DNA from 3 places in the Adlercreutzia sp. ZJ154 genome. Region 2 is predicted to be linked to each of the others. Evidence: predicted binding sites of a transcription regulator. Region 2 holds the regulator's gene; each other region holds the start of a gene.
The links. The regulator LexA, encoded in region 2, represses DNA repair genes until DNA is damaged. The targets are predictions, from matches to a motif close to CNAACANNTGTTNG.
Positions count from the first base shown of each region.

Region 1: G7Y37_RS01835 (putative DNA modification/repair radical SAM protein) is a predicted target of LexA. The motif match lies at 2,109-2,122, and genes of this name have one in related genera.
Region 3: G7Y37_RS07180 (replication-associated recombination protein A) is a predicted target of LexA. The motif match lies at 6,842-6,855, and genes of this name have one in related genera.

Region 1 is NZ_JAAKEF010000002.1:131,061-141,491, reverse strand. Features, by position in the region: gene G7Y37_RS01850 (TetR/AcrR family transcriptional regulator) at 1-527, opposite strand, end outside; gene G7Y37_RS01845 (hypothetical protein) at 648-1,061, shown strand; gene G7Y37_RS01840 (HXXEE domain-containing protein) at 1,094-1,714, shown strand; gene G7Y37_RS01835 (putative DNA modification/repair radical SAM protein) at 2,133-3,509, shown strand; gene G7Y37_RS01830 (TIGR03915 family putative DNA repair protein) at 3,506-4,339, shown strand; RNA gene ssrA (transfer-messenger RNA) at 4,486-4,863, shown strand; gene G7Y37_RS01820 (NYN domain-containing protein) at 5,136-5,456, opposite strand; gene G7Y37_RS01815 (GNAT family N-acetyltransferase) at 5,535-5,972, shown strand; gene pyrE (orotate phosphoribosyltransferase) at 6,002-6,685, shown strand; gene G7Y37_RS01805 (hypothetical protein) at 6,783-7,199, opposite strand; gene smpB (SsrA-binding protein SmpB) at 7,227-7,697, opposite strand; gene G7Y37_RS01795 (M42 family metallopeptidase) at 7,708-9,234, opposite strand; gene G7Y37_RS01790 (hypothetical protein) at 9,243-9,524, opposite strand; gene G7Y37_RS01785 (L,D-transpeptidase family protein) at 9,753-10,431, shown strand, end outside.
Region 2 is NZ_JAAKEF010000001.1:108,797-119,227, reverse strand. Features, by position in the region: gene miaB (tRNA (N6-isopentenyl adenosine(37)-C2)-methylthiotransferase MiaB) at 1-1,347, shown strand, start outside; gene miaA (tRNA (adenosine(37)-N6)-dimethylallyltransferase MiaA) at 1,348-2,292, shown strand; gene dapF (diaminopimelate epimerase) at 2,313-3,248, shown strand; gene hflX (GTPase HflX) at 3,238-4,533, shown strand; gene lexA (transcriptional repressor LexA) at 4,530-5,159, opposite strand; gene nrdR (transcriptional regulator NrdR) at 5,286-5,732, shown strand; gene dut (dUTP diphosphatase) at 5,733-6,176, shown strand; gene G7Y37_RS00530 (hypothetical protein) at 6,194-6,613, shown strand; gene G7Y37_RS00525 (hypothetical protein) at 6,692-7,081, opposite strand; gene G7Y37_RS00520 (hypothetical protein) at 7,200-7,763, shown strand; gene G7Y37_RS00515 (prenyltransferase) at 7,768-8,700, shown strand; gene gluQRS (tRNA glutamyl-Q(34) synthetase GluQRS) at 8,704-9,669, opposite strand; gene G7Y37_RS00505 (phenylacetate--CoA ligase family protein) at 9,669-10,431, opposite strand, start outside.
Region 3 is NZ_JAAKEF010000017.1:27,195-37,625, forward strand. Features, by position in the region: gene mltG (endolytic transglycosylase MltG) at 1-182, opposite strand, end outside; gene ruvX (Holliday junction resolvase RuvX) at 186-611, opposite strand; gene alaS (alanine--tRNA ligase) at 697-3,333, opposite strand; gene G7Y37_RS07170 (AI-2E family transporter) at 3,430-4,785, opposite strand; gene G7Y37_RS07175 (DUF948 domain-containing protein) at 4,772-5,359, opposite strand; gene G7Y37_RS07180 (replication-associated recombination protein A) at 5,484-6,812, opposite strand; gene G7Y37_RS07185 (UTP--glucose-1-phosphate uridylyltransferase) at 7,060-7,866, opposite strand; gene G7Y37_RS07190 (hypothetical protein) at 8,074-8,637, shown strand; gene ribE (6,7-dimethyl-8-ribityllumazine synthase) at 8,738-9,202, opposite strand; gene G7Y37_RS07200 (riboflavin synthase) at 9,218-9,880, opposite strand; gene ribD (bifunctional diaminohydroxyphosphoribosylaminopyrimidine deaminase/5-amino-6-(5-phosphoribosylamino)uracil reductase RibD) at 9,889-10,431, opposite strand, start outside.

The sequences.
Region 1 (10,431 bases), on a different contig from region 2:
GCTAAAGTACGTGCCAACGGCACCAATTCTTCAATGGGCAAGGTCTGCTTGTCTTCATACCAATGACTATAGAAGCCAAGAAGTCCGCTTGTAACGAACTTAGATACATAAGGAAGCTTTTGAGGATTCACCTTTTCTTCCAAGGTGTTTGCAAGGAGCGGCATGAGTACGCTTTTAACACGAGATGTGAAGTACAAGGTGTTTTGCTGGCTAAGGAAAAGACCGATGAGATCCTCATGCTTCACATAGGCATTCATGACAAGATCTGCGAGATCAGCATCTTTGCCTGAGTCAAGTGCATTTTGTGCGGTGGATACCATAGTCTCAATAAGGTTGTCCTCAACAGCGCGTCTTAAATCACCAACATTGTCGAAATATTCATAGAAAGTAGATCGGTTGACGGCAGCTTGTTCTATGACAGCGCGTGCCGTGATCGGATTCTCTGAATCTGTTTTCAAAAGGGTGATGTAGGCATCCATTAACCTTTGTTTTGTTCGGGCTCTTTTTTCGGGATTAGGTTTTGCCATCTGCTCTCCAAAAACCGACATTCTATTGGTTTTTGCTGGTTGATGAATCAGAAGAACCGGCGCATCATATAATCAACCAACACGATGTTGGATTATAGAACATCTTATAAGGAGTCCGCCATGCGAATGTGGATCGCAAAATACAATCTTGAAGTGCTTACCTTTATTGCAGTCACCTTTATCGTTTGCGTTGCTGTATTCATGCCAACGTTGAGCATCATACAGAAGTTCATCATCGGATTCTTGTGGCTTTTCACTATGCATGAGTGGGAGGAAGGGAAATTCCCCGGAGGATTCCTGAACCTCATAGGAGACAATCTTTTGAAGATTAAGGTGACTGATGAGTTGGCAGGACTATCCCGAATCCCTACCATGTGCCTCATCTTGGGATTTACTATCATTCCGTTCTTTTTCGACACCGCGTGGTGGCTCGTTATGCTTCCCGTATGTCTTTCCATCATGGAAGGCATCGTCCATATGATATCCCGTTTCGCCAGTTTCCCAAGATCATGCGTGGTCGTATGCTTGCGCTGATCCGTGGCGAAGCATAGGTTGGGAGTGCAATCATGACTTGGTGGGATCGTAGCAATATCTATATCCTCACTTTTGGTGGTATAGCTGTTCTTATCTACATGATCATCAATTGGGCTGCGCTCACGCCCTTGCAGATTGCCCTTTCATTTTTCATATTCGGAATCACTTTGCATGAATGGGAAGAGACGAGGTTTCCTGGAGGCTTCTACAAGCTGATGACAGGAATGACTGGTGTCAACAATTCAGATCAAGCAAAGATAGAGCGTTCCCATGGGTGTGTGGTTATCGCCATTGTGTTTTTCGCATACATACCGTTTTTCTTCAACGGAGTCCATTGGCTTGCGTTGGTCCCAGCAATCCTCGGGATATTCGAATCATTCATACATATTGCTGGAATCAAGATCCACCATTTGAAGCATTTCTACTCTCCTGGAATGCTTACCGCATTGTTATTCTTGTTGCCTCCTTCTATTTTCATCATCATCTATGCAGCTCCAGGAGTAGGTTGGGAATGGGTGCTGACATTTGTTTATTATTTCACAGTGTTTTTCTGCATGGAACTCGCCGTTTGGGGTGTCTTTGGCATAAAGCCGAAGGATTTTCCGAAAATTGCCAAGCGTGCTCGTGCTTATGTTCTTGGTAAGAAAAGCTAGAGGCATATCAAGCTAATTTTTATAGTGCTTTGATTCGGAAGTCGCCCGAACAAGGAAATCATTGCAGCGCGTCAAGTATTTGAGACTCTTCGAGAGTATTTTTGTCTGCTTCTTGGGTTTGAGATGAGTCTCTGCATCTTGTTCCATTGCTTCATCGTTCTCGCTTCAAAGAATACATATCCATCAGAGTTCGTAGCAACCGTGACCAAAAGCTTCGTCGTGGGTGATATGCATTGCAAGCAAGGTAGGATATTGCCGCTTGTGGATAGGGTAGTGGCTGCGCATGGCGCGAGCATGTGCATGACGAGTCCGGCATCAACCCCTATATCCCTACTTTCGGGTTTTTTCTTGACTGTGTCGAAGCGCTAGGCTAATATACAAACATATATTCGTTAGAACAAATGTTTGTGGTGGTCGTATGGATGTTGTGCAGAAGCTTCAGGTATTGGCGGATGCCGCTAAGTATGATGTTGCGTGCACATCTTCTGGCGTAAATCGTTCGGGAAAAATGGGGCAGCTTGGTTCTACTAGCAATGCGGGGTGCTGTCATAGTTTTACTCCAGATGGGCGCTGCGTAACATTACTAAAAGTGCTTATGACAAATGTATGTATATACGACTGTGCTTACTGCGTGAATCGTTCAAGCAATGCTGAAATACAGCGTGTATGTTTTACCCCGCGTGAATTGGCTGACTTAACTATAGGCTTCTATAGGCGCAACTATATAGAAGGGCTTTTTGTAAGTAGCGGGGTTATAAAAAGCCCAGACGATACAACTGAATTAATGTTGCGCACGTTGCGCATTTTGCGCGAAGAATACAAGTTTCGCGGTTATATACATGCGAAGGCTGTCCCAGGAACTTCACCAGAACTTCTAAATCGTTTGGGTCTTCTGGCTGATAGGCTTTCGGTTAATATGGAGCTTCCGTCTGAGCAAAGTTTGCGTCTTTTGTGCCCGCAGAAAAACAAGACTGACATTCTTTTGCCTATGCGACAAATATCGGAATCCATTGCAGAAGATAGCGAATCGCGCGCTATGGTTCGGAAAAGTAAAACCGTTTATATGTCTACCTCAAGACCCAAACAAGCTACACGTGCATTTGCTCCTGCTGGGCAATCTACTCAAATGATAATTGGCGCTACCCCCGAGAGCGATTATCAAATACTTAACCTTGCGGCTTCGCTGTACAAGAAAATGCAGTTGAAACGAGTTTTCTTTAGTGCGTATTTGCCAGTGGTGCAAGATGTTCGCTTGCCTTCAAACGATGCAGTGCAGCTTAATCGTGAACATAGACTGTATCAGGCAGATTGGCTTTTACGTTTTTATGGTTTTCATGTAGACGAAATAATAGATGAGCAGAATCCGTTTTTGGAAGAGGGGGTAGATCCTAAAGCAAATTGGGCATTGAATCATCTAGATCATTTTCCCATAGAGGTGAATACGTGCGACCGAGAGATGCTTTTGCGTGTGCCGGGCATAGGTGTTAGAGGTGCAAAACTGATAATGCGGGCTAGACGTCAAAGTACTCTTGGGGAATACGAATTGCGAAAGCTGGGCATTGCGTTTAATAGGGCACGCTACTTTATAACTTGCAATGGTACTTATTGCGGGCAAGGGTATGAATATAGTAGAGATTCACTTTTGGCTGCGCTGCAAAAACCTATAGAAGGCGGTCGCCACGGCAGACGCGCTGACCGTGCAATTAAAGGACAGATGAGTTTATTTGAGTCTTTAGCAGAAGTTACAGCGCTTCCCGAGAATAATACGCAAGCACTTATGGGGGCTTCTGCATGAGTGAGGTATATTCATCTACTGTGGAAGTTTTTGATGATGTTGCCTATGTATATGACGGCACGTTAGAGGGTTTGCTGTCTTCTGTGTTTGAGGCTTATATTAATAAGGAAGACCCAGCAGATGTAGTGCCAGCTGGGCTCATTCAGCTAAGATTAGCTCAGCGTATATTCTCGGTTTCTACAAATTGGGAATATGCTGAAAGAGTTCGACGTGGCATAATTCGCAAATGTGGTAGGCGGACGTTTTTTCAAATTGCCAAAGCGTCGGTATCATCTAGGGCAGATGCTGGTGCATCGATATATAGATTTATTCGCTATGCGATGGACGAGCATAAGGGGCGAAGCCAAGCTATATCTAACATATCGCATCCGGCGGTATCGCATTTGTTTGAAATAACTCGAAGCGTAGATAACGAATGCGAACACATAAGGCAATTTGCTCGCTTTGAACATTTGAAAGATGATGGTGTACAGGTATGGTTTGCGAAAGTTAATCCAAAAGATTCTGTTGTGCCGTTAGTGCTAGGTCACTTTGTAGAACGTTTCAATGTGCAGCCATTTATTATATTTGACGAGGTTCATGGTGTGGCAGGTGTATGGGACGGTATCAAGAAGCGCCTTGTTCAAATAGATAGTGCCGATATATTGTCTGTTATGCCAATGCGTTCGGCGACAGAAATAGATATGCAAGAAGCGTGGCGTACTTTTTATAGGTCGGTTTCCATAGATTCTAGATACAATCCCGAATTGCGCAGGCATTTTATGCCTATGCGTTTTTGGAGGAATATAACCGAAATGCAAATTGACGAAACAGGATTAAAGAAAATATAAGGTAGTAGTTATTTGCTTGATTTTGCACTTTGATAATAAGAAATAATTTGTGTTTTTAGTGGGCATGAAGCTGTTACATTTCGAAAACATTTTTATATTTATCTTGACTTCACCTGTGCTCGGCGTAGAATGCAATCCACACATCAGGGGCCGACTGGTTTCGACATGGTAGGTCTGAGATGAGGAGCAAGTCGTGGTCGTCTCGCCACGTTAAATAGGGGCAATGTCAAAGTTAATTGGCAAAACTAACACTTCTAAGGCTGGCTACTATATGCCAGCTGCCATGGCTGCTTAGATTCAGCCATCCGTCGAGCCTGAAACTTCCCCGATTCAGGTAAGACGTCAGATTAGGGGAATGCTCTGTATCACGTAGTCGGTATGGGTGCAGAAAAGATTGAACCGACTAGGGAATCTGACGCTCGTCTGCGAACCGAAGATTCCCGAATATTGAACGCAGACTAAGCTTGTAGAGCCTCATTGGGGATCTAGTATGGACCGGAGTTCGATTCTCCGCGGCTCCACCATAAGAGACAGACGCGAACACCTTCTGAACAGGGGTGTTCGCGTTTCTTTATCTCTTGAATTTCCTCAAGCGTCTTTCGGTTTTTGTCTATATGTCTAGAAATGTCGCGTTGCGAATCGGAAGAGAAGCGTGCATATATCGCATATATCACCGCTGTGGTCATACGACATAACCATTCGTACCCTTGAAAGCACACTTTGACCCATGATAAAATGACATCGTTACGACGGGGTGGACGCGAACGGAGAGATACCTAAGCGAAAGCCCCATTTTTCATTTCGAAATCTTCCTTTTTACATCAGGGTTATCCAAATAGGCTTTATCGCTTTCCGGCAGTCTCTTGTACAGCGACGATGCCCTCTTTTGCGATGGCAGGAGAACCCTCCCGAGTTTACCCTTCTCGCGGATATGCCGCACCGTCCGCCAATAATCGCCATCCCCCGACACAAGAAATATTTTGTCCAAATTTTCAGTTTCGTATAAATCTAGCATCATCTGAAAGACTATATCGGTATCCACATTGCCCTTCTTTGCCGTATGCAGGGCATCCGAATGCGGTCTGTACACGACCTCGTAGCCGAAGCTGTGATACAGGTTGTATCTGCTTTGGGCTTTCTTATAAGATACCTACGCACAGATAGTGTTCGCGTTTCTTTTGAGTGAGTGAGGCATATGGAATTTAAATTGAATGATTTTGCTGGTGCTAAAGAAGTACGTGAGCGCGTATTCATGCAGGAACAAGGCTTCAAGAACGAATTTGATGAAATAGATTCCGATAGGCGATGCATTCATATATGCGCATACGAAAATGACTCTCTTGTAGGATGTTCTCGCATTTTCCCGTCCGAAATGGAACCGAATACAGATACTATTAAAGGGAAGTGGGTATTTGGGAGGCTTGCTGTGCTTCCCGAGTATCGTAAAGGCGGGAGAGGGTCTGAAATACTTGCAGAATCTGAACGAGCTGCTGAAAATGCTGGTGCTACCGAGATACATTTACATGCTCAATGCAGCGCAATGTCGTTTTATGAGCGCAGCGGATATGCAGCATACGGACCCGTTGAATTCGACGAGCATGTAGAGCATCGTTGGATGAGCAAAAAATTGTAAGCTACACGGCGCAAAGACAGGAGATTTTAATGGAAACATATAAACGTGAATTCATAGAATTTATGGTTGAATGCGATGTTCTGAAATTTGGTGATTTCACTCTTAAAAGCGGGCGTAAATCTCCTTTCTTTATGAATGCGGGGGCTTACGTTACTGGAGATCAGCTACATCGCTTGGGATTGTATTATGCGCAAGCCATCAACGATCGCTTCGGCTTAGATTTTGATGTGGTATTTGGACCAGCTTATAAGGGTATTCCGCTGTCTGTTATTACCGCAATGGCAATAAACGAGCTTTACGGAAAGCAAGTGCGTTATTGCAGCAATCGTAAAGAGATAAAAGACCATGGCGATACCGGTGTGCTTTTGGGAAGCAACCTAAAAGATGGCGATCGTGTTCTTATAGTTGAAGATGTAACTACGTCGGGTAAATCTATAGATGAAACATATCCCATTTTGAAGGCTGCAGCAGATGTTCAGGTTGTTGGGCTTATGGTTTCGCTTAATCGCGAAGAGATTGGCAAGGGCGGAACTATTAGTGCTTTAGAAGAGGTTAGCGAAACATATAGTATGCCCACTGCGGCTATAGTTACTATGTCGGAAGTGGTTGATTATTTACTTGATCGGCAGATGGGTAATCGTGTTGTAATAGATGGCGAAATGAAAGCCTCTATTGATGCATATTATGAAAAGTATGGTGCAAAGCGGGCTTAGTTTTATTTAGTGTATTCATGCCGGTTCTACTTGCGTTGTTAATTGCGGTAATGTTAAACGCAATTCGAACCGGCATATTTGGGCAACTTTAGTGACTTTAACGCTTCTTTAGGAAACTAAGTTCTTCCTGTATGTCGCTCAATGTCTCTTTAAGTTCCACCGCCACTTGGGCACCTTCTTTGTAAATGTCATTCATGTCCGCAGTTGCTTCAGCTACACCTTCGCGAGTTATGCCAAGGTCGAAATCATCTTCGCCATTTTCGCTCGACAATTTCGAATCAGATTTTGATTTAGGTTTATCGGTGGATACATCTTCGCTGTCTATAATTTCGTATTCACTCATATCAACATAATAGTATTCCTGTTCATTTCCGGCTTCGTCAATAATTATGAAGCCTATTTCGTTGTCTTCGCCATCGACCAAATAGGCGTATATGTCATCTTCTGCAATTTCCATTTCGAAGACTTCTTCAACAGTTTCTTCAGAGGAATTTACGTCGTTATCTTTTTCCATTGTTTACCCCTAATTCGTGGATGGTTTCTAGTTACGTGAATGATCTTTCAGTGCTCTGTCTATATCTCTTTTCATATCGCGTTCGCGCATGCTTTGCCGCTTGTCGTGAAGTTTTTTGCCGCGCGCCAGTGCCAATTCAACTTTAACAAGACCGTTTTTGTTGAAATATATTTTTAGCGGAACAAGTGCAAAACCTTTTTCTTGGGTCTTACTAGCCAAATAGCGTATCTGCTTTTTATGTAGCAGCAACTTACGCCGCCTATCTGGGTCGACATTGGCTATATTGCCGTTTGCATAAGGCGATATATGGAAATTTGAGAGCCAAGTTTCTCCGCGCCGAATAAGCGCAAAGGCATCTGTTAGCTGGGCGTTATTATCTCGCAACGATCGAACTTCGGTGCCTGTAAGCTCTATGCCGGCTTCGAAAGTTTCCAGTATTTCGTATTCATGAAATGCACGGCGATTTTTGGCGATAGTTTTAGAATCCTGTTTAGCCATTTTTCTCCATCTATAATTCGGGACGCAGCGATTCGTCTTTAGGTTCGCACGCTTCAAGACTTGGGTCTGCGCCGGGGAAGCCCGCCGGTGCACAAGCGCTGGTTTCGTTCATCACTTCGGCATCGCTTGCGTATTCGAACGCTACATTATCAAGGTTACGCGCTATATTTAATGTGCTGTCGCCAGATTCATCAGACAGTTCTGCGACTCGCGCCGCATCCATGGTGGGACCCGGCATAACATTTGTACCCGTAATTTCACGGGTAAGCTTTTTGGTTTCCTCTGCCATGGCGATAAGCTCTTTCATTTCTTCGGTAAATTCTGCTGCACTACGCGCCACATCGTGGAAGCTACTGCTGCTTTGGTCGGGTTCATCTAGCGCATAGCTGTTTTCGCCAGCTTCGCCATCCGTTTCGCTATTTTTACGCATGTCGCAAAACATGTCGTCTACGATATCTAAGCCAATATTGTCTATACCGGGAATGAAGCTTGAATCTCTGTCAAGGTTCATAGTGAAAGTTGTTATAAGTTTTATTGCATTTTGCACATCTTTTAGAGATATAACTTCGGTGGGTGTATGCATATATCGCAAAGGTATTGATATAAGCCCTGTAGGAATGCCGTCTTGCGATATTTGTATAGCACGCGCATCGGTGCCGGTAACAGACGGTTCTGCCTCAATTTGATATGGGATGTTCTTCTCCTTTGCGGCTGCCACTAAGCGCTCGAACACGCAGGGATTAATATTGGGACCGCGCGCTATGACAGGGCCTTTTCCGAGTCGTATATCGCCGTATTTCGATTTGTCTATTCCGGGATAGTCAGTGGCGTGGGTAACATCGAAAGCTAGTGCAATGTCAGGGTTAATTGAATGTGCGCTGGTTATTGCGCCCCGTGTTCCGATTTCTTCTTGCACAGTTATTGCTGCGGTGAAGTCTCCGGAACTGCGACCAAGTTGTAGCAAGTTTTCCATTACTCTGCATGCAATGAATACTCCAACTTTATCATCGAAGCCTCGCGAAACGGCAAGACCATTGCCGTAGCGCTCGAACCCAACGCCATAAGTTATGGCATCGCCTATGCGAATGCGCTGTTTAACTTCTTTGGCGGAAAGCCCTACATCTATTACCAGTTTGTCGAGTGGGGTAACTTGTTTCCTGTCGTCGGCTTCTATTAGATGTATTGGTTTTCTTCCTACAACTCCGCGCACTTTGCCAGAGGATGTGTGCACATCAACGCGCATTCCGGGCAATATTGCTGCATCTACTCCTCCGATAGACGCCACAGAAAGAAAGCCTTCATCGGATATGTAAGTTACCATCAGACCTACTTCATCCATATGCGCTGAAAGCATTAGAGAAGGACCGTTGTCGCGCCCATCTAGTGTTAAGTGGACAGAGCCCATGGTATCGGTGTTTATCCAGTCAGCTGTGTACGCCATGCGCTCGCGAACAATTTCGGCAACATGTTCTTCCGATCCTGTCGGGGAAGGCGTTTCAACCAGTTTTTTCAAGAATTTTATTTGCTTTTTCTTCATTTAGTCTCCTATACGCATCCGCGTTTTGTGTCGGTTTTGCGCCGTCGTGTGGGCTTTCGAAAATCCAGTTCTTGTTGCCCGTTTATTTGTTGCGAGTCGCCTCGTTTGCGGTCTATCTTATAAATGTTCCACGAAAGTGCTGTGTTTCCAAAATCTTCCAACATGTGCATGCGGGCATCGTGTGCGTTTGCTTTTGTTCCTAATCGCGCGCTGCTTTCAAACTCAAAAAGACCGCTTATATGTTCGGCGGCAGAGTTGAGCGATCTATAGTGAGCTATGTATGTTGCCATCTTGCTACTAACGCCATTCCTTTCGAGAAAAATACTGAGATTCATCTTATCATTTGCGCTGCATAATGCATCCTTATAGGTGTTATATGATGGATATGATGGCATGCTGTAAACATGCTGTATAAAACTGTTTTTGAAAAGTAATAAGCCACACACGAAAGAATCACACACCTAGGTTTGTATTTCTGTACAATGAAATAATTGTTGGACCGTGTTCGAAAGTGCATCATGGCTAAGCATTCAAAAGGAAAACATGTTGCGTCGTCTGTGAAGGGCGGAAATGCTGCTGAGCAGGCTTCGGTTTCTGCAGAGATTGCTGATTCGAAAGATGTTGAGGCGGCAAAAGAATCGGGTCTTGCTAGCCAATCTGAGGAACCCAAAAACTCCGAAAAAGTGGAAAACGCTGACGCGCCTGCTGTTGATGCGCCTGAGCAAGCGGTTAAGTCTGGGCAGGTTGTTGAATCTGCGGCTTCGTCCGCTAGCACACCTGCTGACGCGCCTGCTGATGCGCCAGCTGTTGATGCGTCTGCCGGCACACCCGCTGGCACACCTGCTGCCGCGCCTGCTGGCACACCTGCAAACATCTCAGTGTCTTCGCCTGTACAGCCAGACCGTGGTGTGTCACCTTCTTCTGAAGCTGCGCAAGGAAAACGTCACAATTTGCGTACAGCTCTTATAGCTAGCGCATGTGTTGTAGTTGTTCTCGGCGGGCTATATCTTGGTGGGGTGGCGTTGTTCTCAACGCATTTCATGCCAAACACCAATGTGGCAGGAATAGATTTTTCTTTAAAAACACCGCAAGACATGCAAGCTACACTTGATAATACATTGGCAAATCATACATTCAGCGTTGTAGGGAAGGGCTTGAACTTCAAGGTTTCTTCCGAGGATGTTGGGCTGACTTCCG
Region 2 (10,431 bases):
TTAAATCTAGATGGATTTACATACTGCGTATTAGCCTTTGGCTGTCAGATGAACGAACATGATGCCGAGCGCGTAGCTGGCATGCTGGAACATTACGGCGCAAAGCGCGTTGAAGCTCTTGAAGATAGCGATATTCTTGTATATCTAACATGTTGTGTTAGGTTGTCTGCTGAAACTAGACTATTTGGACATGTAGCATCATGCAAAAATGTTCCTGTACGCAAGAACTCTCCATTAGAAAATAGAATTATTGCGATAGGGGGCTGTATTGCCCAACGCGATGGAGAATCTTTATTGGAATCTTTTGCTCATGTTAATGTAGTTTTTGGAACACAAGCACTTCATTTACTCCCAGAAATGTTGGCTGACGCAATATATAAGAACAAACGTTTAGCCGACACATCAGATCATCCAGATATTTTTTCTGCCGATCTGCCTACCAGCAGAAATACACCTTGGTCGGCATGGCTTCCCATAATGACCGGATGCAATAATTTTTGTTCGTATTGCATAGTGCCGTATGTTCGAGGGCGTGAAAGATCGCGCTCTATAGAAGATATCGTTTCCGAAGCCGAGCATTATGTCAGCTCTGGAGTTAAAGAAATTACTCTGCTAGGACAAAATGTAAACTCTTTTGGACGCGATTCTTATGGAACTCCTCAATTTGCCCGGATACTAAAAGAGGTTGACGCTACGGGAATTGAGCGTCTTCGTTTTGTAACAAGCCACCCCAAAGATTTAAGCGATGAAGTTATTAGCACATTTGGAGAATTGCGCTCGGTCATGCCAGCGCTACACCTGCCTTTTCAGTCGGGTTCTAATCGCGTTCTAAAATTAATGAATCGCTCTTATACTCGCGAACACTATTTGGGGCTAATTGAAAAGTTACGGCATGTGTGTCCAGATATTGCTCTTTCTACTGACATAATAGTTGGATTTCCAAGTGAAACTGAAGACGATTTTGAGCAAACACGAAGCCTTGTTGAACAGGTAGGTTTCGCACAGGCATTTACTTTTATTTTTTCACCGCGCAGCGGCACTCCTGCAGCCAAAATGGATGGAATCCCCGCCAGTGATGTCATACAACGCAGATTTGATACGCTTGTTCATACTGTGCAAAATGGCGCTTACGAATACAACCAAAAAGAGCTAGGCAAAGTTATACCCGTACTTGTTGAAGGTGCATCAAAAAGGGGAGAGGGAATACTTGCAGGCAAAAGCCCCAAGAATCAGACGGTGCATGCATATGTCCCCGATGGTACAACAGCACAAGAGCTTGCGGGCACATTCCTTAATATTCGTATAACCGAAGCTAAGACATGGTATCTTTTTGGCGAGGTTATCTAGGTGGAATCTTTGCTTGACAAAGTTATCTGCATTGTAGGTCCTACTGCAACTGGAAAATCAGATTTAGCGCAGAATATAGCACTTGAACTGGATGGGGAAATTATCAGCGCTGATTCTATGCAAGTTTATAAAGGTATGGACATTGGAACTGGCAAGATTCCAATTGACCAGCGTAGAGTTATGCACCACGGTTTAGATTTAGTGTATCCCAATGAGCCTTATTCTGCAGCTTTATTTCAAGAATATGCACGACGCACTTTCAAAGAAGTACGCAGCAGGAAACATGCTTCTATTTTAGCTGGTGGAACAGGCTTTTATGTTCGAGCCGCTATAGATAACTACGATTTTCCTAAAGGAGAACAAGTAGATAACCCGATACGAAAAGAACTTGTAGAGTATTTAGATAAAAACGGTACCGATGCACTTTGGAACCGATTAAAAAGTGTAGACCCAAAAAGCGCCGAATGTATCCATAAAAACAATTCTAAACGTGTGATGCGCGCACTTGAATTGTATGCAGATGGAAAAAGCTATGCAAACCAACTAGAAAAACTATCGAAAATTGAACAGCTTGTACCCGCACTAATGATAGGGCTTTCCGTAAGTCCTGATACATTGGCTAAGCGAATAGACACAAGAGTAGACAAAATGCGCGAATTGGGTCTTGAGCAAGAAGTAGAACGTTTACTTGAAGAGGGCTTTGAGGAATGGATTACAGCTCCTCAGGCTATTGGTTATAAAGAGATTGTTAGTGCGAAGCGGGGCGAATGCACGATAGACGATGCATTTCAAAGCATTAAGCAAGCCACCAGACGTTATGCAAAAAGACAACGTACATGGTTTCGCAAAGATAGGCGCATAGTGTGGATAGATGCTGAAACCGGTAATATGACCCACATGCTCGAACAAGTTTTGCAAGTTATAGAAAACCCCACAAACAAATAACCATACACAAGGAGCAAAAAATGAAAATAAAATTTTCAAAGATGAATGGGCTTGGCAACGATTTTATTATGATTGACGACATGTCACATAATATCGAATTGGACGAAAAGCAGGTCAAATGGCTTTGCGATAGACATTTCGGCATTGGTGCAGACGGAGTTATTCTTGTAAGACCTTCTAAACGCTTCGAATGTAGCGCCTATATGCACTACATAAACTCAGATGGCACCCTTGCCCAGATGTGTGGAAATGGAGTTCGGTGCTTCACAAAATTTTTGGTTGACAACAATATAGTTGATGCAAATTCTTGCGAATTAATAGCAGATACTATGGCAGGTCCCAAACCGATAAGTTTCAAAAGGTCGCCTGATGGCAAAATGGAAATGGCTACAGTACAAATGGGTCAGCCTATATTAGATCCAAAAGCCATTCCGGTAGATGCCAGCACCGATAGCATCTCTGCTACGGGAGAGCCATTTATTGGATATATGAATCTTGCTTCACCTTGGGGTGATTTTTCGTTTGCCTGCGTTTCTATGGGTAATCCGCATGCGATATGCTTTATTGACGATTGGACAGCTTTGCCTGATGATGCCTTCGTTGACCCGACAAATAAGTCATTATCTAATTTTGATGTAGATAAAATCGGTAAATATTTTGAATCGCATGCTGTATTTCCCGAAAAATCTAATATTGAATTTGCTGAAATTTCATCTGATGCAATTAATATGCGCGTATACGAGCGCGGGTGCGCAGAGACGCTAGCTTGCGGAACAGGTGCATGTGCTGTAAATGTGGCAGCCGTACTAACAAAAAATGCCCCCCGCGAAAACGATATTCGCTTGCTTGGCGGAGTTTTGCATATAAATTGGCAAAACGATGGAATTGTTGCAATGACAGGACCAGCAGAAGAATCGTATGTCGGAGAGGTTGATTTGGAGATTTATGACAAATGAGCCTATGTATACAATAGAGCAATCTAGTCGTGAGCGAGCCATATTAGTTGGCATAGAACAGGCTGGATCTAAATGGTCGATGGAATCTTCTCTGCAAGAATTATCGCGCTTAGCTGATACTGCGGGTGCTGATACGGTAGGTATTACTTCGCAAAAACTTACTTCGCCTAACCCGCGTACTTTTGTTGGTAGCGGAAAAGCAACTCAGCTAGTTAATATGGCTGGCGAACTAGATGCAGATATAATTATTTTTGATGATGAACTTACACCATCTCAACAATCAAACCTTGAAAAACTTGTTGGCAGAGATGTAAAAGTTATTGATCGTACTGCACTTATCTTAGACATATTTGCTCTGCATGCAAAAACACGTGAAGGTAGACTTCAGGTTCAACTTGCGCAAAATGAGTATTTATACCCACGCCTGCGAGGCATGTGGGCTCATTTAGCATCAAATAGAATGGGCGGCGGTGTTGGATCTCGGTTTGGTGAAGGGGAGAGCCAGCTAGAAGTTGATAGGCGCATGGTAAGAAAGCGCATCACTTCTATCAGGCGTGAACTAGAACATCTTTCGCGTATAAGAGGCGTTCAGCGCGAAAGCCGCTACAACAGCGGAATATTTAAGATAGCCCTTGTTGGATATACAAATGCTGGTAAATCTAGTTTACTCAATCGATTAACTGATTCTAATGTATATGCCGATGACAAGCTTTTTGCTACGCTAGATTCGACCACTAGAAAACTTATACTTCCAGAGGGCCGCGAGGTTACTTTAAGCGACACAGTAGGATTCATCCAGAAATTACCTACTACTCTTGTAGAAGCATTTAAATCTACACTAGACGAAATAACCAATTCCGATCTTATCTTGCATGTTGTAGATGCATCTTCTGACTCTTATGAACAGCAGGTAGATGCTGTAAACGACGTACTCGGACAAATAGGTGCTGAAAGTATACCTAAACTAACTGTTTTTAATAAATGTGATCTTTTGGATAGCACAGCACAACAAGCGCTAGCATTCAGAAACTCTATGTCTATCCAAGTTTCTGCTGTAATGGGAACCGGTATAGATGAATTAATAACACGGATAGCATCCGCAGCTGCTGCAACCGATTCGAATATGCACGTTCTAATCCCATACTCAAGAGGCGAACTAGTTTCTTTGGCACATAAAAGATGCCGGATATCGAACGAATCGCATACCGAATTAGGAACTAGTTTAATTCTAAGAGTACCTATTGGCTTAGAAAGAGAATTCAAACCGTTTCTTATTACGAGTTAAATACGACGAAATACCGCCACTACCTTACCCGCAATAAGACAGTCATCTACGAGAATAGGCTTCATAGAAGAATTTTCCGGTTGTAAGCGAATGCGATTGTCTTCTTTATAAAAGCGCTTTACCGTGGCGCTATCTCCAATAACAGCAACGACTATTTCTCCGTTATTAGCTGTAGGCTGCTCTCTTACAACTACATAATCGCCATCGTTTATGCCGGCTTCAATCATTGAATCGCCATGCACAGACAATGCAAAAGATGGAGAATCTCCAACGATATCGGTGGGAAGCGCAATATTGTCAGTGATGTTTTCCTCTGCAAGTATTGGAGTTCCAGCTGCAACATCACCTACAAGGGGAACACTTACTACTTTCCCAAACTCTGGATGCAACTCATTATTTTCATCTTCAAGTTGATAAGTAAGAGAAATAGAACGAGACTTCAAAGGATCGCGCTTTATATAACCTTTTTCTTCAAGTGCTTTCAGATGAACATGCACGGTAGAAGGGGAGGAAAGCCCTAAATCTTGGCATACCTCACGCACAGTAGGTCCAAAACCTTTTTCACGTATATGTTTCTCAATATTATTGAGAACTGCTTGCTGTCTTTTTGTAATTTTTGTAGACATGAAGACTCCTTGCATCAAGATTGCCAATCGGAACCTTTGTTCGTAATTATAACTGCGAACATGGGTTCTAGCAAGAAAATTCTTGAATTAATGTATGATGTATACTAGCAAAAGGAAAGGATATAAATGCGTTGTCCATCATGTGGATATGAAGAATCAAAAGTTATAGATTCGCGCTCGGCAGATGATGGCAGCGCGATACGCCGTCGTCGTGAATGCCTTAAGTGCCAAAACCGTTTCACGACATATGAACGTTTAGGAGAACGTCCTGTAATTGTTTTGAAATCGGACGGCTCCCAAGAAGCGTTTGATAGGCAAAAACTTTTTCGCGGTCTTTTAATCGCTTGCGCAAAACGCTCGGTTAGTCCAGAACATATTGACCAGCTAATTGATGACATAGAAAATTCACTTCGAAATTCCGGTGTCTCGGAAGTACGCTCAAAAGACCTAGGAGAAATGGTCTTAGACAGGCTTGCTAATGTAGATGATGTTGCATACATTAGATTCGCAAGCGTATATAAAGACTTCAAAGATGCAGAAGAGTTCAGCGAAGCGTTAAAAGGTTTGAAATAAATGAAGCAACTTGATATTCGGATTAAGCTACTTCGCAACAATATTGAGGCTCCCACATACGCTCATATTGGGGATGCAGGGTTAGATCTTAGATCTGCTATAGATGTAGTATTGCAGCCCTTTGAGCGCGCTATTGTTCCTTGTGGGTTTTCCATTGCTATTCCTGAAGGATATGCGGGATTGGTACTTCCTAGAAGTGGACTCGCCACAAAGCATGGTATTACGGTGCCTAATAGCCCGGGACTTATTGATAGTGGCTATCGCGGCGAGATGATGGTATCGCTACAGAACTTAGACGCTAATACGGCTTACACGATTGATGTGGGCATGCGAATAGCTCAACTGGTGATAATTGAAACACCAAATGTTAACTTAATTCATGTTGACGAGCTGGAAGATACTGAACGTGGTTTTGGCGGGTTTGGAAGCAGCGGACTAAACTAAGCATAGCAGGTGAAAATATGCAGCCGGAATACAGCAACACACCAGATGACGAATCAAGAGCTTTTGCAAACCACCAATTAGCATCAGCTCAAACACTGGTAACAATTACAATTATTGCATCTCCTGTATCGTTGGTTATCGGCGGTTTACCGCTAGGTATTGTGGCGTTAATTTGTGGCATAGTGGCTCTTAGCAAAATACGTGCTGCAATAGAAAAGTTATCTGAACCTAGTGCCATTGCAAATAATTTGAAACGCCAAGCGATAATTGGCATCTCGGTAAGTATTGTTTCAATTGTGTTGAACGCAATTTCTATAATTATCATATTGCCAGCGTTTATTGAATTTCTGCAAAGCGGTGATATTACTAAGCTTACAGAGGCAATGAATTTCTCAAGCGCATCAACTTCTTCTGGTTCTAATTCTGTGTGGGACTAGTCTTTCCTATTTGTATAAATGGCTGATAATAAATGTTATGTAAACTTAATTAATATCCTGCTTAATGCCCCTAATAAGCTAATTTTTCGCCTTGAACGGATGACGCGATCGCATTGCCCCACGCGACGGCTTTATTCGCAACTCTTCAAAATTTAAGCCAAGTTTACGCAATTCAAGATGTAACAACTCTCTGTGTGTATCTAATTCTGAACGCACCATAGAATCTTGACTGCAAACTTCACAGACTATGTACGGTTTATCTTTATCCGGTCCCTTTCGGGGCGCTGGATCTTCACGTATATAAACGGCATTGGTATTTTCCAGAATTAAACATGCAGCGTTTTTATTCCATATAGTATTAACCGCTTGTTTATAGCAATCGTTATTGCGTGCAATACGCATGAATTTACCAGCATCGCCATCTAAATTACTTATTACTTTTGACAGCTCCCCTGCAAGTTTTTTCATTTAAGATTCCTAAACATATCAGTAGCGTTTTTTTGATTATAACTACCATAATTTGTTTTATGGACAGTCTTCGCACAATCGCGTATCTTTTTAGTAAGCAATTCTATAGGAGCATTTTATGGTAAACAGAATTTCTAGACTCATCTTATGCGTAACTTGTTTTGCCATGTTCGCATTTCTCTTGGTAGGTTGTTCATATCAAACCGATGAAGAGGCAATAGAACAATCCATCTCAAACCGCTTAGACGGCTATAAAAATATAGACAGTTCTGAAACAGCAAATTTTGCTTCCCGAATGGATATTGACTCCCTTGCGCAATACGGTGTTTCTGAGCACGATTTCATGGCGGCATACTTTGATGATTTCGATTATTTAATTCAAAATGTAGCTGTTGATGGCGACAATGCGGTTGCAACAGTTGTACTTACATGTAAAAGTTTCACCGAATATGAAAAAGCTTTACAAGAAGCAACGGATGCTATGAAAGCTGATGCATCAATAGCTAAAATGTCTACAGATGAACTTGACAAAGCATTCGGTAAAACAATTTTAGATACACTTAAAGATGTAGAAGTAAGGCAAACCGAACCCATCGAAATATCTTTTGAAAAAGTAGATAATGTATGGGAACCCGTTTCTAACGCTTCTGAAGATATTGCAGCAGCGCTAATGTCGAATTGATGATATGGCTCTAAGTAACGATAAAAGACATCTGCATCCAAAAGATGCATTATTGCTGGCGGCACCACACACTTGGGCAGCTTCTATTATGCCCGCACTTCTAAGCATTGCGTTTGCATACTCAATGCAAGGTTTTCTGTCAGTTTCACTAACAATTGCCCTATTGATTGCCGTTGTATTAATGCAATCATCAGTTAATACATTCAATGATTACTTTGATTTCGTAAAAGGTGCAGATTCAAAAAATGACAATGTTGAAGAAAGCGACGCTGTATTGGTGTACAACAATATCAACCCTAAAAGTGCACTTGCTTTAGCAATAGCCTTTCTTATAGTCGCATTTCTTTTAGGTATATATTGCATCGTATCATCTGGATGGATTCCACTTGTCATTGCTATTGTGGGCGCTTTTATTGTCGTTGTTTATTCGGGTGGAAAAACACCCATATCTTACCTGCCAATTGGAGAAGCAATAAGCGGTATTACAATGGGTGGTTTAATTCCCCTTGCTTCGTTTTATGTGCTTACCGATAGTCTTAATTGGATGATACTGGTTTGGTCTATTCCGCTTATTATCAACATCGGTCTTATTATGATGACAAATAATACCTGCGACATAGAAAAAGATATCTCAGCTGGAAGAAAAACCCTTCCCGTAATACTTGGACGCTTACGTGCGCGCACTCTTTATAAAACCCTAATCGCAATATCTGTTATATCAACAGTATTAATTGTGGGTATTTGGTTTCCTTCGGGAATTATTGTTTTACCATTCATGCTGTTGGCTCTTTATCCAATAATTTCAAAAATGTTCATTAGTCCATTAGAACCTAAGGTTCGCGTAGGAGCTATGGCAGCTGTATGTAACATGAATATTGTGCTAGGCACTTTTTATGCTGTTGCAGTATTTGCTTCAAATGTTCAGCTAATCCTTTAAGCATTAGCTGTAAATAATATTGGGGCATTCTTTGAAATGCTTACCCAATTCATGCTCGTTATAACAGCTTAGCAGCTGTTCAGGCGTAGTTGGTTCGTCACATTCTGTAATGCCTGTAATATACGCGATATGACCTAAAACGGCTTCAGTCGATTTGTAAGTGTCAATCATGCAATCTAGCGAAGCATCTTTATCGCGCTTTGATAAGCGTCTTCCATCTTCATTAACAAGTAATGGCACATGTCCATATGTAGGTTTTTCATAGCCAAGTAAACTTTGTAAATATATTTGTCTTTTTGTAGATGTTAAAAGATCGTAGCCACGAACAACACAATTTATACCAAACTGCGCATCGTCAACTATAACAGCCAATTGATACGCAAATAGGTTATCGCTTCTACGCAGTATAAAATCATCGTATCCAGCTTGTAGGGTTCCTGCTTGTTCGCCCTGAAATATATCGACAAAGCAAATACGCGAATCTACTACCCTGCATCTAAGTGATGGCTTTCTATCATGCGCAGATGCCTCTAATATTCGTTTTTTGCGTTCAGTTTCGCAAAGATGCCTGCAAGTGCCTTTATATCCGCTCTCTTCTCCTGAATGTGGAGCCGATTGTATATTTGCCTCTGCTCTTGTACAGAAGCATTCATAGGTATTATCAGAAGCTATCAGCTCATTTAGAGCATCGCGATAAAACTGTTTGCGAGAACTTTGATATACGGGAGTCCCATCCCAATACAGGCCTAAAGATTCTAGATCGCGCATTATTGCGTCGGCATATTCTGTGCGCGATCTAGACTCGTCAATATCTTCAATACGCAATAAAACATCTCCCCCACGGCTTTTAGCAGCAAGCCATGCCATTAAATAAGCAAAAATATTGCCTGCATGCATCCTGCCTGTAGGAGAAGGCGCGAACCGACCAACTACACGTTTATCTGTAAATGAGACACCACAACTATTCATCAAGCATTGCGCAAATCGTCTATATGTTTAGCTTTGCCCATCGTGCGTTCAATTCCGCCCGGCTCTACCAGTCGAACATTAACACCGACCAAAAGTGTACCTTTTAGTTTTTCGGCAATTCGACGGCGCATAGCATCCATCTTTTCAAAAGAGTCAGTCATTTTGTCAGGGCGTACTTCTGTCTCTACAGTAAGTGAATCCATACCATTAACAGTTTCAACGATAATGTGGTAATGCGGTGTTACCTCTTCTATTCCGGCAAGTACATCCTCTATTTGGCTTGGGAAGACATTTGTTCCGCGAATAATTAGCATATCATCACAGCGTGAACGAACCTTGTCCATTCGCGCATGAGTTCTACCGCATTCACACTCCTCGCAAGTAACACGTGTCAAATCGTGCGTTCTGTAGCGAAGCACAGGAATTCCCCGTTTATCTAAGGGTGTCAAAACAAGTTCGCCTTCTTCGCCCTCAGATACAGGCTCACCAGTTTGCGGGTCCACAACCTCCCATAAGAAATGGTCTTCAGCAATATGCTGCTGGAATCTGTTCGCTAAACATTCACCAGAAACACCGGGACCCATAACTTCTGTTAAACCATAATTATCGGTGCATACAATATGCATCCGGCTTTCAATTTCTGCTTTTAGAGCAGGAGGGCATGGCTCCCCTCCAAAAAGACCAATTCGAAGAGAAGATTTTTCCCAATCAAATCCCATCTTCTCCCCTACTTCGCAAATATGCATAGCATATGAAGGTGTA
Region 3 (10,431 bases), on a different contig from region 2:
GCCACCGCTAGTGCCACCACCACAAGAATAATTACCAAAAATACGTATGGCAGTTTTGACTTTTTGGGCTGTATAGCACTGGTATCGTATGTTTTAAACTCTTGCCGTGCACGTGCATGGGCACTACGAGCAGCACGACTATTTGTTGACGAAATAGGTACTTGCTTCTGGCGGAGGGGCATATGCTACCTTTCTTGCTGCGTTTTATGCGAATCCAGCCAAGACTGCAAAAACAGACTAGCTGCTATCATGTCGATTTTACCGCGCATTGCGGCTTCATCATACCCTAAATCCCGCAAACTTCGTTTTGCTTCGACAGAGCTTAGTCTCTCATCGGTAAATTCCAGCGGCAATGCGCAATTCTTAGCTATTTGTTCGGCAGCATCACATACGCGCTTTGCCTGCACTCCACGCTGACCCGATAGCGTAAGAGGAAGACCGCACACCAACAACTCAGGTTCCCAGTCTTCCAGAATGCGTCGCCAAGCCTTTCCATTTGTTATTACTTCCTGATAAGGGACAACGCAAACGGGAGAAGCTACATTTTCGGCAGGATCGCTAATAGCAACTCCGATACGCTTTTCGCCTATGTCAAGTGCCATTATTCTCATATGAAATAATATAGCAGACTATTGCAAGGCGCTAACACTAGATAGGCGCAACAAGCCAAATCTGGTGTTAGCGCTCTTACACTGGCTACAAAATCATATCGCGCGCAATATTGAGCGCGTCCTCTATGCCAGCAGGATTCTTTCCTCCAGCTTGCGCCATAGAAGGCTTACCTCCGCCACCGCCACCTATGGCTGGCGCAATGGCCTTTATTATCTGGGAAGCGTCGAAGCCCCGAGCAACCGCCTCATCGGTGCCAGCTGCCATCAAGATAACCTTGCCCTCATTTTCGCCCGCAATAACAATAGCGCCGGGTTCGTCCATACGTGCACGCATAACATCCCAAAGTTGACGCTGACCACCAGCCTCAATTGCCGGAGCCTTCGCAATAATAACAGGGTATCCCGCACTAGATAGCTTAATCGTTGCAAGCAGTTCGGTAATGCCATCGTCAGATACAGCCTCTTTACCGCGCTTGGCAGCTTGTTGTAATTCTTTGAAGCTCTTTAGGTTGGATGCGGTACGTTCGCTAACATCAAACATTGGCACTTTCAATTCGGCTGCTGCTTCACGCAATTCCGCTTCTATCTTGTTAACGTACTCTAGTGCGCCGTAACTGGTAACAGCTTCTATACGCCGCGTATTCGCACCCACGCTAGTCTCGCCAGTAACTTTTATAAAGCCTATTTCGGCAGTGTTTCCAACATGGCAACCACCGCATAGCTCACGCGAAAAATCTCCCGCTTCCACAACACGGACATCGGAATCGTACTTTTCGCCAAAAAGCGCCGTTACACCATTCGCGCGCGCCTCATCTAGCGTTGTTTCGTAAATATTGGTAGGCACAGCCTCCATAACAGCCATATTGGCTACATGTTCCACTTCAGCCACTTGCTTTGCACTAAGCGCTTCAAAATGCGTAAAATCGAAACGCAGCCGGTCTGGTCCAACATAGCTTCCAGCCTGCCGCACATGCTCTCCCAAAACCTTGCGCAGAGCTGAATGAAGAATATGAGTAGCTGTGTGGTTACGTTCAATAGATGCGCGACGCTTTGCATCAACTGTTGCCTCTACCGCATCTCCTACAGAAATGCTGCCACTTTCAACTTTAACGCTGTGCCTGACCAAACCCTTTTCTGGCGCAGTTGTATCGAGCACACGCGCACACATATTAGTGCCTTGAATATAGCCGGTGTCGCCCACTTCGCCGCCCATTTCCGCATAGAAAGGCGTACTGTCTAAAATAACGTCGCCGCTGGTGCCCTCAGAAATAGTGTTAACTAACTGCCCATCGGACACAAGCGCTACAACTTTGGCATCGAAGCAAATATTGTTGTAGCCAACAAAATTCGTAGGTCCTAGCTCCTTTAAGATATCGGCATAAATTCCGCCATATGTAGACCAAGCAGCCTCAGCATCTTTTGCACCAGCGCTTCTAGCCCTCTCGCGCTGAGCTGCCATCTCGGCATCGAAGGCATCCATATCAATATCTATTCCGCGCTCAGCGGCTATTTCGCTAGTTATTTCTACAGGGAAACCATAGGTGTCGTGCAACACAAAGACAGTCTTGCCGGAAAGTGTATTTCCTTCCAAATTAGACAACGCATCCTCTAAATAAGCTTGTCCGTGGTTTAAGGTAGCACCAAAGCGCTCTTCTTCTGCAAGGATAAGTTTGCGTTCAAGTTCCCTATTTTCCACTATTTCGGGGTAAACGTCTCCCATGAGACGCACAATTTCATCGACATAATCGTTGAGGAACGGTCCTTCTATGCCTATCAAATGAGCCTTCATGATGGCACGGCGCAGCAGGCGGCGAAGCACATAGCCCCTACCTTCGTTACTGGGAAGTATGCCATCGGCAATCATAAATGTAACCGCGCGGCTGTGGTCCGCCATTATTCGCAGCGCCAAATCGGTAGCTTGATCTTCGCCGTACTTAACGCCTGCAAGACGCTCACCCACAGCAACCAAGCTGCGCAACACATCTGTCTCATAGTTGCTTTGAACACCTTGCATTATGGCAGCAATGCGCTCTAGCCCCATGCCGGTATCAATGTTTTTCTTCGGCAGCTCAACAAACGAGCCGTCTTCTTGACCGTCGAATTGAGTAAACACGCAATTCCAATATTCCAAGAAACGATCGCAGTCGCATCCGGGGGCGCAATCTGGCTTTCCGCAGCCAAAACTTGGACCTTGGTCAAAGTAAAGTTCAGAACACGGTCCACAAGGCCCTGTTGGACCAGCACGCCAAAAATTGTCATCTTCGCCGAGACGAGAAATATGGCTGTCGGGCACTCCTAAATTCTTCCAAATCTGAATAGTTTCATCGTCATCTTCAAACACAGTAAAGTAGAGCTTCTCTATTGGCAGACCCAAGACATTCACGCTGAAGTCTAGTGCCATTGAGCACATTTCCTGTTTGAAATACTTACCAAAGCTGAAGTTTCCAAGCATTTCAAAGAAGCTAAGATGGCGACCTGTAGTGCCAATAATGTCAATGTCGTTCGTGCGAACGCATTTTTGCACAGTAGTGGTTCCCACATACGGCTCTTCCAGCTGCTTTTGCTGTAGAAAGTATGGCTTGAACTGAACCATACCGGCGCTGGTAAGCAACAATGACGGATCGTCTGGTATCAAGGAAGAAGAGGGCATGCGTTTGTTGCCTTTTTCTTCAAAATAATTCAGATACGCTTCACGTATCTGGGCAGTTGTCATATATTTCATCGGCTATCTTTCATCGCGGAAGTATGTACGAAAGCATTATATTACCAGTGTATGAATATATGACAACACACCAAATACCACTTCGGTAACGGCTAGCTATTTCTGTTTATCTTTTTTCTTTATAAGTCCTTTAAGCTTCGCCTTGAAGCTATCTTTGCTTTCGTCGTAGGGACGCGCAGATGTGGCATCGCTTAGAGGATGGGCTTCACCATCTACTTCATGCGGGGTTCCCCTAAAAAATACACCATCTGCCGAAACCGCTTGACGACCAGTATGTTTCTCAAAATAGTAAACAAAGCAAGCTTTTATTACGGCAACGGCGGGAATAGCCAAAAGCATTCCCACAAGCGATCCAAGAAGCCCGCTCATGGCACCACCAATAGCAGATCCAAACATCATTGCAACAAGCGTAAGAGCGGGATGCACATCTACTGAGCTAGACATTATTCTGGGACTAACGAACGTGTAGACAAACCACTGAATAATAACCAAACCCACTATTGCAACAACGGCGGTTAGCGGACTTACAAATATGGCTGGAATAGCAGCGATAATTCCGCCGATCCACGGACCTACAATAGGAACGATATTAGTTATGCCAGTAATAACACCCAAAGCCGGCGCATTAGGAATGCCCAACGCCGCAAACAAAAATCCGCAAGCAACGCCAATAAGCAAGCATTGCAAAAACATTCCTTTTATATAGCCACCAATTATGCGCGTAAATGTAATGTGTAGAAATTCTGCATCGTCGTAGAACTTCGGGCTTATAAGCCTTTTAGCTTCTCTTTTAATATCTGGCAATTCCATAAGAATCCAGAATGCAACTACCATGGCAAAACCTATAGCCATAAATGCGTTTGCAACTGAAGCACCTATATCAACTACAGTATTAGCGGCTCCAGATGCCATAGAAGATGCCCAGCTAGAAACCGATGTCCCTACACTCTCTACCATATTTCTAACAGTATCGTTTTCCAGCCATGTCGAATACTTCGAATATGTTTCGCTTAGCCAACGCGTCAAGTCTGCTATATATACAGGAACACTTTCTAGTAAATTCACAAATTGACTGTTCAAACCGAACATCGGCGAGAACATAAGAATTCCAACTATTGCAAGAAGGACGAACATAACTACATACGCAAGCGTGGTGGCAAGCGCTCTATTCATTTTTTGCCCGAATCCATTAACTAGACCTCTAAGACAGAAAATGAACACCAAAGTCCAAATAAGCATACTGACGGGCAGCGCCAATACATTTAGAAGGTAAACGATAACTCCGACTAAAATTATGGCACCTATAGCCGTCCATACGCCCATAAACCATTTACGCACTCTGTCACCCGAAAAATTAGGAAGCGACTGCAGCTTCTTTGATTGAAGCTCAGTCGCTTTCAATTCTTCTATATGTCCAATATGCCCAGATGCGCCGTCGTTATTCTGATTCATCTAATGCCCCATCCGCAGATACATCTGCAACCGAAATATCCTCGGCTTTTTCTTCAGAATCAATTGGAACATAACCGCTGACTACTGGCTTTTCTGTAGTAACTTCTTTGGAATCAGCAGATGCATCGGTATTCGCAGAAGTTGTATTGCAAGAATCGGCTTTAGCCTCCCCTATTTCTTTAGATATATCTGATGCGCGCTTTGGAGCGAATTTATCGCGAACCTTGTTCGTAAATGAACTAACAAGATCGAGTGGAGCACTGGTTACATTGTCTACCGCGGTGACAGTTTTCGATGCGGTGCCAGTTATGCTGCTAACATCTTGGAGAATTTCATCTACACGCATAATCTCCAAATTTGCAGCATCGACCGTAAGAGAAACGCGCTCTACAAGAGGTTTCGCATCACTTGTTAGTTGCTCAACATTCGCCAGCGTTGGCTCGATTTGTTTTTGCATATCTTCTACAGTGCTGCGAGTCTTTCTAATGGTCAGCGCCAGTTCCACAACAAACCAAATAAGCGCCACACCTACAACGATATAAACTATCGGTAGTATCATATTCAATATATCCATTGCGCAGCCCTCCTTCACACATCAAACGCGCTTACTACATTATTACATTCTATGCCTGCGCAGCTGGTTTTTATATCATATTCGACAGCAAGTTAAAATGTTGTAAAGAATATGACGAAAAATGTTAATCTTCGGTAATATCGCGATCTCTCAGTGTGGCTTCTGTGCGATACGCCTCCCAGCCGCGATCTCCCGGATGCCAAAAAGCGCCTCGCTGTAGACCATCGGGCAAATATTGCTGATCAACCCAGCCACCGGGATAATTGTGCGGATATTTATACTTCCCGTAGTTTTCAGAACCCGGACGATGCCTGTCGCGCAGATAATCAGGCACTTTACGCAGCGGACCCTTGCGCACTTCGCTCAAAGCATCAAAAATGCCGCACGCTGCATTCGACTTCGGCGCAAGAGCCATATATGTAGCAGCCTGCGCCAGTATTAACTGACATTCTGGATACCCTATAACCTCGGCAGAACGAAATGCAGCCTCGGCTATAAGCAACGCCTGAGGATCGGCGTTACCTATGTCTTCCGCAGCTAAAATAAATATGCGGCGCGCTATAAATTTAGGGTCTTCCCCGCCTTCTATCATGCGAGCCAACCAATACAGGGCAGCATCAGGATCGCTGCCGCGCATAGACTTTATAAATGCAGATATTATGTCGTAGTGTTGATCTTTATTTTTATCGTAGGGAAGCCCACGATGCGGTGTTGCGCTGCGAACCATTTGCTCGGTTATAAGGGCAGGTGTAGCCTTATTTTTGTTTGCGCTTAAAGCTAGCTGCGAGGCTAATTCTAGCGTGTTAAGCGCAGTCCGCCCATCGCCTGCAGCAAGAAGCGTTATGGCATCTTTGGCAGCATCGTCTATTGCAAACGCACTATTAAGTCCACGCTCATCAGTAAGCGCTAAATCTATAAGACTGCATATATCAGCATCGGAAAGCGAGTGCAATTCCACCACCCTGCTTCTAGAAAGAAGTGCGGAATTCACTTCGAAGTAAGGGTTTTCAGTAGTAGCGCCAACCAATACAACAGTACGGTCTTCTACAGCATGCAGCAAAGCGTCTTGCTGGCTGCGATTGAAACGATGTACCTCATCGACAAAAAGTATTGTGCGCATGCCCCTAGAGCTTAAACGCTTTTGAGCTGCGGATATTTCACGCCGCAAGTCGCTAACTGTGCCACCCACAGCAGAAACTTCCACAAATGTAGCTTGGGTGCTATTAGCAATAACATGCGCAATGGAAGTTTTACCAGTACCCGCCGGTCCAAACAATACAACAGAGCTAAGCGAATCGTTTTCTATGGCGCTGCGCAGCCAGCTTCCCGCACCAACCGCATCTTGCTGACCGACAATATCTTCCAACGCACGCGGACGCATACGCACCGCAAGCGGGGCGACACTCATACGATTTGCATCTTCCATTTCTGTAAAAAGACTAGCTGTTTCCATATGCTAGATGTTATCATTTATACCAAATTCGTACAAATGTTTTATCCCTTCAATAGCGCTTTAAAACATAGCCAAAAAACGGAATCCACAATCTGTCCAGAAACCCATCATACGGAATTCAAATGAATTTCATATACTCATAGGCACGGTTACTTCAATTGCTTGGGCGCTTTACCCCTTGAAAGCGTGAGTTGAGGGTAACCGCATCATCCCCTCCTCAGGTGCCTCCATTTAGGGGGCACCACTTTTACTTCCGATTAAAAAGCACGTTGTTGGTATCAAGCCAAGACGAAACGGTGCCTGTATCAAAACCATCTTTCGGATCTATAACTAAAGCATACATTTCTTCTTCAGCCAAAAGCGCATCTAGCGCATCTGTAAGTTGAATTTCACCACCAACGCCGGGTTTTACATCAGATAGAAGCTCCATCACACGTGGAGTAAGCAAGTAGCGCCCGAATACAGCCAGATTAGAAGGCGCATCTTCAAGCGCCGGCTTCTCAACAAGCGCGTCTATTTTCCAAACCCCGTCTGATACTTCTGCACCTGCTATAACTCCGAAACGACTAACTTCTTCATCGGGAACAGGCATAACAGCTATAACACTAGCCCCACCATGAGCATCTGATACTTCCTGCATGGCGGGAAGCATGTTGTTGTTAGGCACTAGTACATCACCAAGAAGTACATAGAAAGGCTCACCCGCACAAGCATCAGCAGCGCACAATACGGCATGCCCAAGACCTAGCGCCTCGTCTTGATATACATAAGTTACGTTCAAATTGCCAACATATTCAACAACATCGGCGTATTCATTTTTGCCACGCTCGCGCAGAAGCGCCACCAATTCTGGATTGGGCGAGAAATGCTCTTCTATCGCACGCTTTTCGCGTGAATTCACGATAACTACTTCATCTGCCGCACTTGCTAGCCCTTCTTCGACCACATACTGAATGGCAGGTCTATCTGCCACAAGCAACATTTCTTTCGGAACAGCTTTAGTGGCTGGCAAAAATCGAGTTCCAAGACCCGCGGCAGGAATTATCGCTTTCATATATACGATTCCTTTCTAATAGAGCGAATGCAACAATAATACAGCAGACGATAAACGAAATTAGACAACTAACATCGATTTATCCGCGTAAATAACGCGCCGTTAATTTGTGTTTAGCGCAACATTGTAAATATCTACGTAAAAGTAGAATAAGCTGTATATGGGTTGTGTGGGAACAACACCCTCATAAATAAAGGAGATAGAGAAATGAAGAAAGTTCTAGCGCTTATCGCAGCAGGTATTTTGGCTGCAGGTGTGCTCTGCACGGTCGGATGTGCGGGGCAAAACAGCGAACAACTTATCCGGGATAGCCTGACAAAACAGCTAGATAAGTATAAAAATGCTGATGAGGCGGCAATGACCGAACTGGCAACAGTAGCCGAAAGTGAAGGTTTAGACGAAATGGGCATAGATTCCCAAGAGTTCGCAGCTGCTGTTTTAGATGGATTTGATTACAGCATTGATAAAATAGTTGTTAATGACAACAATGCCACAGCTTCTGTAAGCATAACTTCGAAAAGTTACACCGATTTTGAAAATCGTATGAATGACGTTATTTCAGGCATTACAAGTGACCCTGCATTTGCAGAAATGACTGAAGAAGAAGCCACTACAGCGCTTGGAGAAAAGGTAATGCAAGCATTTGATGAATGCGAAATAATTACCGAGAATGCCGATATTGAATACACTCTTAAAGATAATGTATGGGAGCCCGTAAAGGGCGATGCTTCTTTGGCTGGCTTAGACAGTATCGTATTTGCAAACGAATAAACAACCTATATTAAAATTTGGGGTACCGCTGAGATAAACCTAGATAGCGGGACTGGAAACAAAAGTTGCCAGTCCCGCTTGTTTTAGGTAGCGCAATAAATTATTCCATTGCACGCAAAAGATTGACCATCTCTATAGCGCCTTCCGCACATTCGCTACCCTTGTTGCCCGCTTTGCTGCCGGCGCGCTCTATGGCTTGCTCTATTGTGTCTGTAGTTAAAATGCCAAACATAACCGGCACATCCGATTCAAGAGAAACATGAGCTATGCCCTTGCTGACCTCGGCACATACATAATCGTAATGGCTGGTAGCACCACGTATAACCGCACCTAAGCAAATTACCGCATCGTAATTACCGCTGTGCGCCATACGTTTTGCGATAAGTGGAATTTCGAAAGCGCCCGGAACCCAAGCTATATCTATGTCGGATTCTGCCACATCGTGTCGCACAAGAGAATCCATCGCACCACTAAGTAGTTTTGCGGTTATGAACTCGTTGAATCGCGATGCCACAATACCTACGCGCACACCTTGACCTACGACTTTCCCTTCAAATACAGCCATGCTGCTTTCCTTTCGCTAAAAGCCCATCTCGGCTAAAAATTCCTTACTTATACCGTTGCTATGTTGCACCGAGCGATCCGCTTGACATTTGCTTGGCGCAATTAATTTTTCGACGTATTTGCCAATAATATCGCACTCTATATTAAGTTTGTCGTTTACGCGCTTAGATGACAGAGTGGTGTTTCCAAATGTGTGCGGAATAACAGAAACCTCAAACGACGAATCTGTGATTAATGCAACTGTTAGGCTTATTCCGTCCAGCGCAACGGAACCTTTTTCAACTACATATTTCAGAGTTTGCGCATTGGCGGCAACGCGAATGCGCACCGCATTGTCATCTTGCGTAATGGACTTAATTTGCCCGGTAGAATCAATATGCCCAGAAACTATATGACCGCCCAATCTGTCCGCCAGCCGCAATGCGCGTTCCAAATTAACCGCATCGGCGCATCGGAGGGTACCTAAAGTGGATCGCGCACAAGTCTCGGGCATAACATCGGCTACAAAACCCGAAGCATCTAAACTGCGTACAGTTAGGCACACGCCATTTACGGCAATACTATCGCCAATTTCTGTTCCGGAAAGCACACTTTGTGCCGCGATAGATATTGTGGCACCTCGCGCGCCAGTTTTTATGCTGCGCACAGACCCAACTTCTTCTATTATTCCCGTGAACATGCGCCCTCCTAGTTTTGGGTCTGCTGCCGATTCGATACCACATCGCCTTCTATGAGAATATCGCATCCAAGGCTGGAAACTGAAATGTTTTTCAATTCGGTAGCGTCGGCGGGCAGTATGCAACCTGTACCGCCTACAGGAGATGGCGCAAGAGAGCCGCCAAATATCTTTGGAGCAATGTATGCCTGTACCCTATCTACATAGCCACCATCGAACATGGCGCCCATTAAAGTTGAACCCCCTTCGACGATGACGCTATCAAGATTCATCTTGCCCAACTTGCACAAAAGATCGTCTAAGCAGATGTGGCCTTCTCGGTTTTGCGAAACATTTAAGATTGTGCAACCGAATTGCTTGTATTGTTCGTGCAAAAGCGCATCTTCATTGCATGTAGCTATGACAGTAGAAATACTATTGGCACTGCTAACAATATTGCTGTTTATTGGCGTGCGCAGGCGCGTGTCGCAAACAACTCTTGTCGGCTGGTGCGCATTGTTACCCGCACCGCGCGCATTCAGCATGGGATTATCGGCAAGAACTGTATTCACACC